2 linked regions of the Rhodopseudomonas palustris genome follow. The protein of the gene in region 1 interacts with the protein of each later gene in a pairwise test. Links are inferred from orthologs where the notes say so. Each region holds a gene or a part of one and is shown in the gene's direction. Other genes may lie near its edges. The genes, in order: RPPS3_RS00965 and RPPS3_RS15740.

What was found.
Region 2: the proteins of RPPS3_RS00965 (region 1) and RPPS3_RS15740 interact in binary tests that used the Escherichia coli proteins (3 or more experiments, as listed by UniProt). The link is inferred for Rhodopseudomonas palustris from one-to-one orthologs.

The regions. Positions count from the first base shown.
Region 1 is NZ_CP019966.1:207,422-211,282, reverse strand. Bases 76-3,624 are described here. They hold RPPS3_RS00965 (2-oxoglutarate dehydrogenase E1 component), read left to right. Parts: upstream 76-466; coding sequence 467-3,424; downstream 3,425-3,624. Other genes in these bases: odhB (2-oxoglutarate dehydrogenase complex dihydrolipoyllysine-residue succinyltransferase), read left to right, coding at 3,529-3,624; sucD (succinate--CoA ligase subunit alpha), read left to right, coding at 76-339. Outside these bases: more of sucD, read left to right, coding at 1-75; more of odhB, read left to right, coding at 3,625-3,861. UniProt on the Escherichia coli protein: E1 component of the 2-oxoglutarate dehydrogenase (OGDH) complex which catalyzes the decarboxylation of 2-oxoglutarate, the first step in the conversion of 2-oxoglutarate to succinyl-CoA and CO(2).
Region 2 is NZ_CP019966.1:3,376,080-3,379,314, forward strand. The notes cover bases 169-3,091. They hold RPPS3_RS15740 (ABC-F family ATP-binding cassette domain-containing protein), read left to right. Parts: upstream 169-652; coding sequence 653-2,530; downstream 2,531-3,091. Other genes in these bases: ndk (nucleoside-diphosphate kinase), read right to left, coding at 169-506; RPPS3_RS15745 (hypothetical protein), read right to left, coding at 2,534-3,073. Outside these bases: RPPS3_RS15730 (TerC family protein), read right to left, coding at 1-10; more of ndk, read right to left, coding at 84-168; RPPS3_RS15750 (DNA polymerase III subunit chi), read right to left, coding at 3,203-3,235. UniProt on the Escherichia coli protein: Genetic data indicate it may be involved in ribosome assembly or function.

The DNA.
Region 1 (3,861 bases):
GTCAAGGGCACCGAATTCATCGACGTGCTGGAGATGTTCCTGGCCGACGACAAGACCGAGTCGATCATCATGATCGGCGAGATCGGCGGGTCCGCCGAAGAAGACGCTGCCCAGTTCCTGATCGACGAGGCCAAGCGCGGCCGCAAGAAGCCGATGGTTGGATTCATCGCCGGCGTCACCGCCCCTCCCGGCCGCCGCATGGGCCACGCCGGCGCGATCATTTCGGGCGGCAAGGGCGATGCGGCCTCGAAGACCGCCGCCATGGAAGCGGCTGGCATTACGGTGTCGCCGTCGCCGGCGCGGCTCGGCAAAACGCTTGCCGAAAAATTGAAGTCCTAATTCAAACCTTGTGTCGTTCCGAGCTTACATTTCCCTAGAATAGGATAAAAGGTGCACTATGTTGCTGATCCGGTAACCGGATCAGCTTATCGCGATTAAGTCGCGATCTCATAATCAGGAAGCAATCATGTCTCGCCAGGACGCGAATGCGGCTTTCGCCCTATCTTCGTTTCTGCAGGGCGCCAACGCCACCTACATCGACGATCTATACTCCCGGTATGAAAGCGATCCGTCCTCGGTCGATGCCGACTGGCAGGCATTCTTCCAGAGCCTCAAAGACGCCCCCGGCGACATCCAGAAGAACGCCGAGGGTCCGTCCTGGGAGCAGGCGAACTGGCCGCTGACCCCGGGGGACGAGCTGACCTCGGCGCTCGACGGCAACTGGAACCAGGTCGAAAAGGCCGTCGGCCAGAAGATCCAGGCCAAGGCCCAGAGCCGCGGCGTCGAGCTGTCCTCCGCCGACGTGCTGCAGGCCACCCGGGACTCGGTCCGGGCCCTGATGCTGATCCGCGCCTACCGTATGCGCGGCCATTTCCACGCCAAGCTCGATCCGCTCGGCCTGTCGCCGGCGAAGGATCACGAGGAGCTGGACATCCGCTCCTACGGCTTCACGGAAGCCGATCTCGACCGCAAGATCTTCCTCGATCACGTCCTCGGCCTCGAATACGGCTCGCTCCGCGAGATCGTCGCGATCTGCGAGCGCACCTACTGCCAGACCATGGGCATCGAGTTTCTGCACATCTCCAATGGTGCGCAGAAGGCCTGGATCCAGGAGCGGATCGAAGGTCCGGATAAGGAAATCAGCTTCACCCGCGAGGGCCGGCGCGCGATCCTGATGAAGCTGATCGAGGCCGAGGGCTTCGAGAAGTTCTGCGACCTGAAGTTCACCGGCACCAAGCGGTTCGGTCTCGACGGCGGCGAAGCGCTGATCCCGGCGCTGGAGCAGATCATCAAGCGCGGCGGCAATCTCGGCGTCCGCGAAATCGTGCTCGGCATGCCGCATCGCGGCCGCCTCAACGTCCTGACCCAGGTGATGGCCAAGGCCCATCGGGCGCTGTTCCACGAGTTCAAGGGTGGCTCGGCCAACCCGGACGAGGTCGAAGGCTCGGGCGACGTCAAATATCACCTCGGCGCCTCGTCGGACCGTGAGTTCGACCACAACAAGGTCCACCTGTCGCTGACCGCCAACCCGTCGCACCTCGAGATCGTCGATCCGGTGGTGCTCGGCAAGGTGCGCGCCAAGCAGGATCAGCACGGCGATCTGCCCGAAGAGCGCATCTCGGTGCTGCCGCTGTTGATGCACGGCGACGCCGCGTTCGCCGGCCAGGGCGTGGTCGCCGAGTGCTTCGCGCTGTCCGACCTGAAGGGCTACCGCACCGGCGGTTCGATCCACTTCATCGTCAACAACCAGATCGGCTTCACCACCTATCCGCGCTATTCGCGCTCCTCGCCGTATCCGTCGGATGTGGCGAAGATGATCGACGCGCCGATCTTCCACGTGAACGGCGACGATCCGGAAGCGGTGGTGTTCGCCGCCAAGATCGCGGTCGAGTACCGGCAGAAGTTCCACAAGCCGGTCGTCATCGACATGTTCTGCTACCGGCGGCACGGCCACAACGAAGGCGATGAGCCGTCGTTCACCCAGCCGCTGATGTATCGCAAGATCGCCGGTCACCCGACGACGCTGGAAATCTACTCCAAGCGCCTGATCGCCGACGGCGTCATCACCGAGGGCGAGGTCGAGAAGGCGCGGGCCGATTGGCGCGCCCGGCTCGACGCCGAGTTCGAGGCCGCGTCCAGCTATCGCCCGAACAAGGCCGACTGGCTCGACGGCAAGTGGGCCGGCTTCAAGTCGGCCGACCAGGACGAAGAACCGCGCCGCGGCATCACCGGCGTCGATCTTCCGACCCTGAAGGAGATCGGTCGCAGGATCACCAAGGTGCCGGAGGGCTTCCGCCTGCACCGCACCGTGCAGCGCTTCCTCGAAAACCGCGCCCGCGCGATCGACTCTGGCAACGGCCTCGACTGGGCGACCGGCGAAGCGCTGGCGTTCTGCACCATGCTGCTGGAAGGCCATCGCATCCGGCTGTCGGGTCAGGACTCCGAGCGCGGCACCTTCTCGCAGCGCCATTCGGTGCTGATCGATCAGGAAGACGAGACCCGCTACACCCCGTTCAATCACCTCTCGCCCGACCAGGGGCACTATGAGGTGATCAACTCGCTGCTGTCCGAAGAAGCGGTGCTCGGCTTCGAATACGGCTACTCGCTGGCCGAGCCGAACGCGCTGACGCTGTGGGAAGCTCAGTTCGGCGACTTCGCCAACGGCGCCCAGGTGCTGTTCGACCAGTTCATCTCGTCGGGCGAGCGCAAGTGGCTGCGCATGTCGGGCCTGGTTTGCCTGCTGCCGCACGGCTACGAGGGTCAGGGCCCCGAACATTCGTCGGCCCGTCTGGAGCGCTATCTGCAGATGTGCGCCGAAGACAACATGCAGGTGGTGTATCCGACCACGCCGGCGAACTACTTCCATGCGCTCCGCCGTCAGCTCAAGCGCGAGATCCGCAAGCCCTTGATCCTGATGACGCCGAAGTCGCTGCTTCGCCACAAGCGGGCGGTCTCGCGGCTCGAAGAGCTCGGCCCCGATACCAGCTTCCACCGCGTGCTGCTTGACGACGCGCAGACGCAGCCGGACGACAAGACCAAGCTGGTGGCGGACGCCAAGATCCGCCGCGTCGTGGTGTGCTCCGGCAAGGTCTACTACGACCTCTACGACGAGCGCGAGAAGCGCGGCATCGACGACGTCTATCTGCTGCGCGTCGAGCAGCTCTATCCGGTGCCGGTGAAGACGCTGGTGCACGAGCTGTCGCGTTTCAAGGAAGCGGAGCTGGTGTGGTGTCAGGAAGAGCCGCGCAACATGGGCGGCTGGCACTTCATCGAGCCGTATCTGGAGTGGGTGCAGAACCAGATCGAAGCCAAGCATCGCCGGCCGCGTTACGTCGGCCGTCCCGCTTCCGCGGCGACTGCGACCGGCTTGATGTCGAAGCACCTGGCGCAGCTCAAGGCGTTCCTCGACGAAGCGTTGCGTTGACGCATCGGGCCGCCGCCTGACTGCGGCCCTTCGGTTTTTCCTGAGTTTGGATCACGGGGCGGGCGCCGGCGCGACAGCCGCGACGCTGCAAAAGGACGAAGACGATGACTGAAATTCGCGTTCCGACGCTCGGTGAATCGGTGACCGAGGCGACCATCGGCCGCTGGTTCAAGAAGCCGGGCGAGGCGGTGGCCGTCGATGAGCCGCTCGTCGAGCTCGAAACCGACAAGGTGACGATTGAAGTGCCGGCCCCGTCGGCCGGCACGCTCGGCGAAATCGTCGCCAAGGACGGTGAGACTGTCGCGGTCGGCGCGCTGCTCGGCCAGATCACCGATGGCGCCGCCCCGGCCAAGCCGGCCGCCGCGGCTCCGGCGAAGGCCGCTGCCCCCGCCGCTGCGCCTGCTCCGGCGGCTCCGGCCCCCGCGGCTGCTCCCGCT
Region 2 (3,235 bases), 3.2 Mb from region 1 along the record:
CCCAGTCCACGATCTTTCCCCGACTGCGCCGGCATCCCGCGGCCGCCGAAGATCAGCGGCCGGGGACGTCCGACGGGTAATGCTTATCCGACGATTTCGTTGCCCGAGAAGAACTGGGCGATCTCGATCTTGGCCGTTTCCGCCGCGTCCGAACCGTGCACCGAGTTCTCGCCGATCGACTTGGCGTGCAGCTTGCGGATGGTGCCGTCAGCCGCCTTCGACGGATCGGTCGCGCCCATCACGTCGCGGTACTTGGCGATCGCGCCCTCGCCTTCGAGCACTTGAACCACCACCGGGCCGGAGATCATGAAGTCGACCAGCTCGCCGAAGAACGGGCGTTCCTTGTGCACGGCGTAGAAGGTCTCGGCCTGGTCGCGGGTCATACGGATGCGCTTCTGGGCGACGATCCGCAGACCGGCCTTTTCGATCAGCGCGTTGATCGCGCCGGTGATGTTGCGCTCGGTCGCATCGGGCTTGAGAATCGAGAAAGTCCGTTCGATCGCCATGGAATGTCCTTGAAAGCTAAGGGCGGGAGGAGTTGCCGGGCTTATATCGGCGCCGCCGCGCGCGGGCAAGCTGCGGGTGGCGATTCATCCGGCACTGATCTGTTCGTGCCGGTTGCCTTTGCGGCCCGACCCGGCCAAAACGCGCCATGCTCACGCTTACCGACATTTCGATCCGGCTCGCCGGACGGCTGTTGATCGACCAAAGTTCGGTCCAGATCGCCCCCGGCGCTCGCGTCGGCTTCATCGGCCGCAACGGCGCCGGTAAATCCACCCTGTTTCGCGCGATCCGCGGCGAGCTTGCAACCGAGACCGGCCGGATCACCCTGCCGCCGCGATGGCGGATCGGCAGCCTCGCCCAGGAGGTCCCGAACGGGCCTGAGACGCTGCTGGAGGTGGTGCTGGCCGCCGACATCGAGCGCGCCGCGCTGCTGCACGAAGCCGAAACCGCCCTGGACCCGCACCGCATCGCCGATATTCAGACCCGGCTGGTCGACATCGACGCGCACTCCGCGCCGGCGCGGGCCAGCGCCATTCTCAGCGGCCTCGGCTTCTCCGATGCCGACCAGGCGCGTTCCTGCTCGGAATTCTCCGGCGGCTGGCGGATGCGCGTGGCGCTGGCCGCGACGTTGTTCGCCGCGCCCGACCTGTTGCTGCTCGACGAGCCGACCAACTATCTCGACCTCGAAGGCACGATGTGGCTCGAGGATCATCTCGCCAACTATCCGCGCACCGTGATCGTGATCAGCCACGATCGCGACCTACTCGATACGTCGGTCAACGAGATCCTGCATCTCGACCGCGGCCGGCTGGTCCACTTCCGCGGCAGTTACTCGGCCTACGCGGATTTCCGCGCCAACAAGCTGGCGCTCGACGCCAAGAACGCGAAGCGTGACGAAGCGCGGCGCAAGCATCTGCAGGACTTCGTCGACCGCTTCAAAGCCAAGGCCACCAAGGCGCGGCAGGCGCAATCGCGCGTCAAGATGCTGGAGAAGATGAAGCCGATCGCACCGCTGGTCGCGGACGATACTCCGGAGATCAACTTCCCGGCCCCTGAGAAAACGTTGTCGCCGCCGATCATCGCGGTCGACAACGTGGCGGTCGGCTACGATCCGAAACATCCCGTGCTGCGCCACGTCACGCTGCGGATCGATCCGGACGACCGCATCGCGCTGCTCGGCTCCAACGGCAACGGCAAGTCGACCCTGGTGAAGCTGCTGGCGAACCGGTTGGCGCCGTTCTCGGGGTCCGTGACGCGGGCGGACAAGCTGTCGATCGCGTACTTCGCGCAGCATCAACTCGATGAGCTGAACGAGGACGGCTCGACCTATGACCACGTCCGCAGGCTGATGCCGGATGCGCCGGAGAGCAAGATCCGGGCGCGCGCCGGCGCCATGGGCTTCTCCGGCAAGGCGGCCGACACCCTGGTCAAGAGCCTGTCGGGCGGCGAGAAGGCGCGCCTGCTGCTCGGGCTCGCGACCTTCTACGGTCCGAACATGATCATCCTCGATGAGCCCACCAACCATCTCGACATCGACAGCCGCGCGGCGCTGGCGGAGGCAATCAACGACTTCCCCGGCGCGGTGATCATGGTGTCGCACGACCGCTATCTGATCGACGCCTGCGCCGATCGATTGTGGGTGGTGGCCGAGCACAAGGTGAAACCGTTCGACGGCGATCTCGACGATTATCGCCGGGCCGTGCTGTCCTCCCGTGGCGCCCGAACGACGTCGTCAGAGACCAAGGAACGCAAAGCCGATGACAGCGCCGCCAAGGCGTCGGCACCGCGCCCCAAGAAGACGGTTTCGCTGAAGCAGCAGATCGCCGATGCCGAAGCGGAGATCGACCGCATCACCGCGATCATCGAGAAGATCGATGCGGCGCTGGCGATCCCGGACCTTTTCACCCGCGATCCGAAACAGGCCGCTCAACTCAGCACCGCGCGCGCCAACGCGCAGGCGGCCTTGCAAGCTGCGGAAGAGAAGTGGCTGGAGGCGAGCGCGGCGCAGGACGCCGCGCAAAGCTGAGCGCTACTGCGCCGATCGCGCGCTTCGCTTCTTCGCGCGCGTCGGCTTGCGTTCCTGAACAGCGTCCGGTGCACGCTCGATCGCGCTGAGCCGGCCCGCCGTGAAGGTATAGATGCCGGCACGCGCCCCGCGGTTGTAGGTCAGGACCGCGAGACGGTCGCCGCGCTCATTGTTCGACAGGCTGACATGATCCGGCGCACCGAGGCCGCGCGCGACGTCGCATTCGGTGTGGCCGAGCGCGACGGTGCCGCCTGCCGTCATCGGAGCGGCCTGCCCGTCCTGCGGTGCGTTGGGATCGCCCGGCGCCGGCCCCATGCCAGGGCAGCGGCCGTCAGCGCTGATCAGGTCTTCCGGGGTGACCGGTTTGTCCGGCGTCAGCGGCGGGGTTTCGATCGAGATGTTCTTGATGAACACCCGGCCCGGCTTCGAGAACCACTCGGCATCGCGCGACAAGAATTCAGGGGTGCCGGAACAGCCCGCAAGCAAGGGCGTGGTCAGCGCCAGCGTGATGAACAGCGGCCGCACGGAAAACTTCTGATACACGATCGATCGCGCCCCAATAGAGATCTTAAGCACTTGTCCAATCACCGATTTACGGCACCACCGTGACGGCCTTGCCGTAGCCCTGCGGTCGTCTTCAGCATCCACAGCCTGTTGCCTGGTCTCGCCCGCCTAGTCCCGCCGCTGCCAGCGACCGGCCTCGTC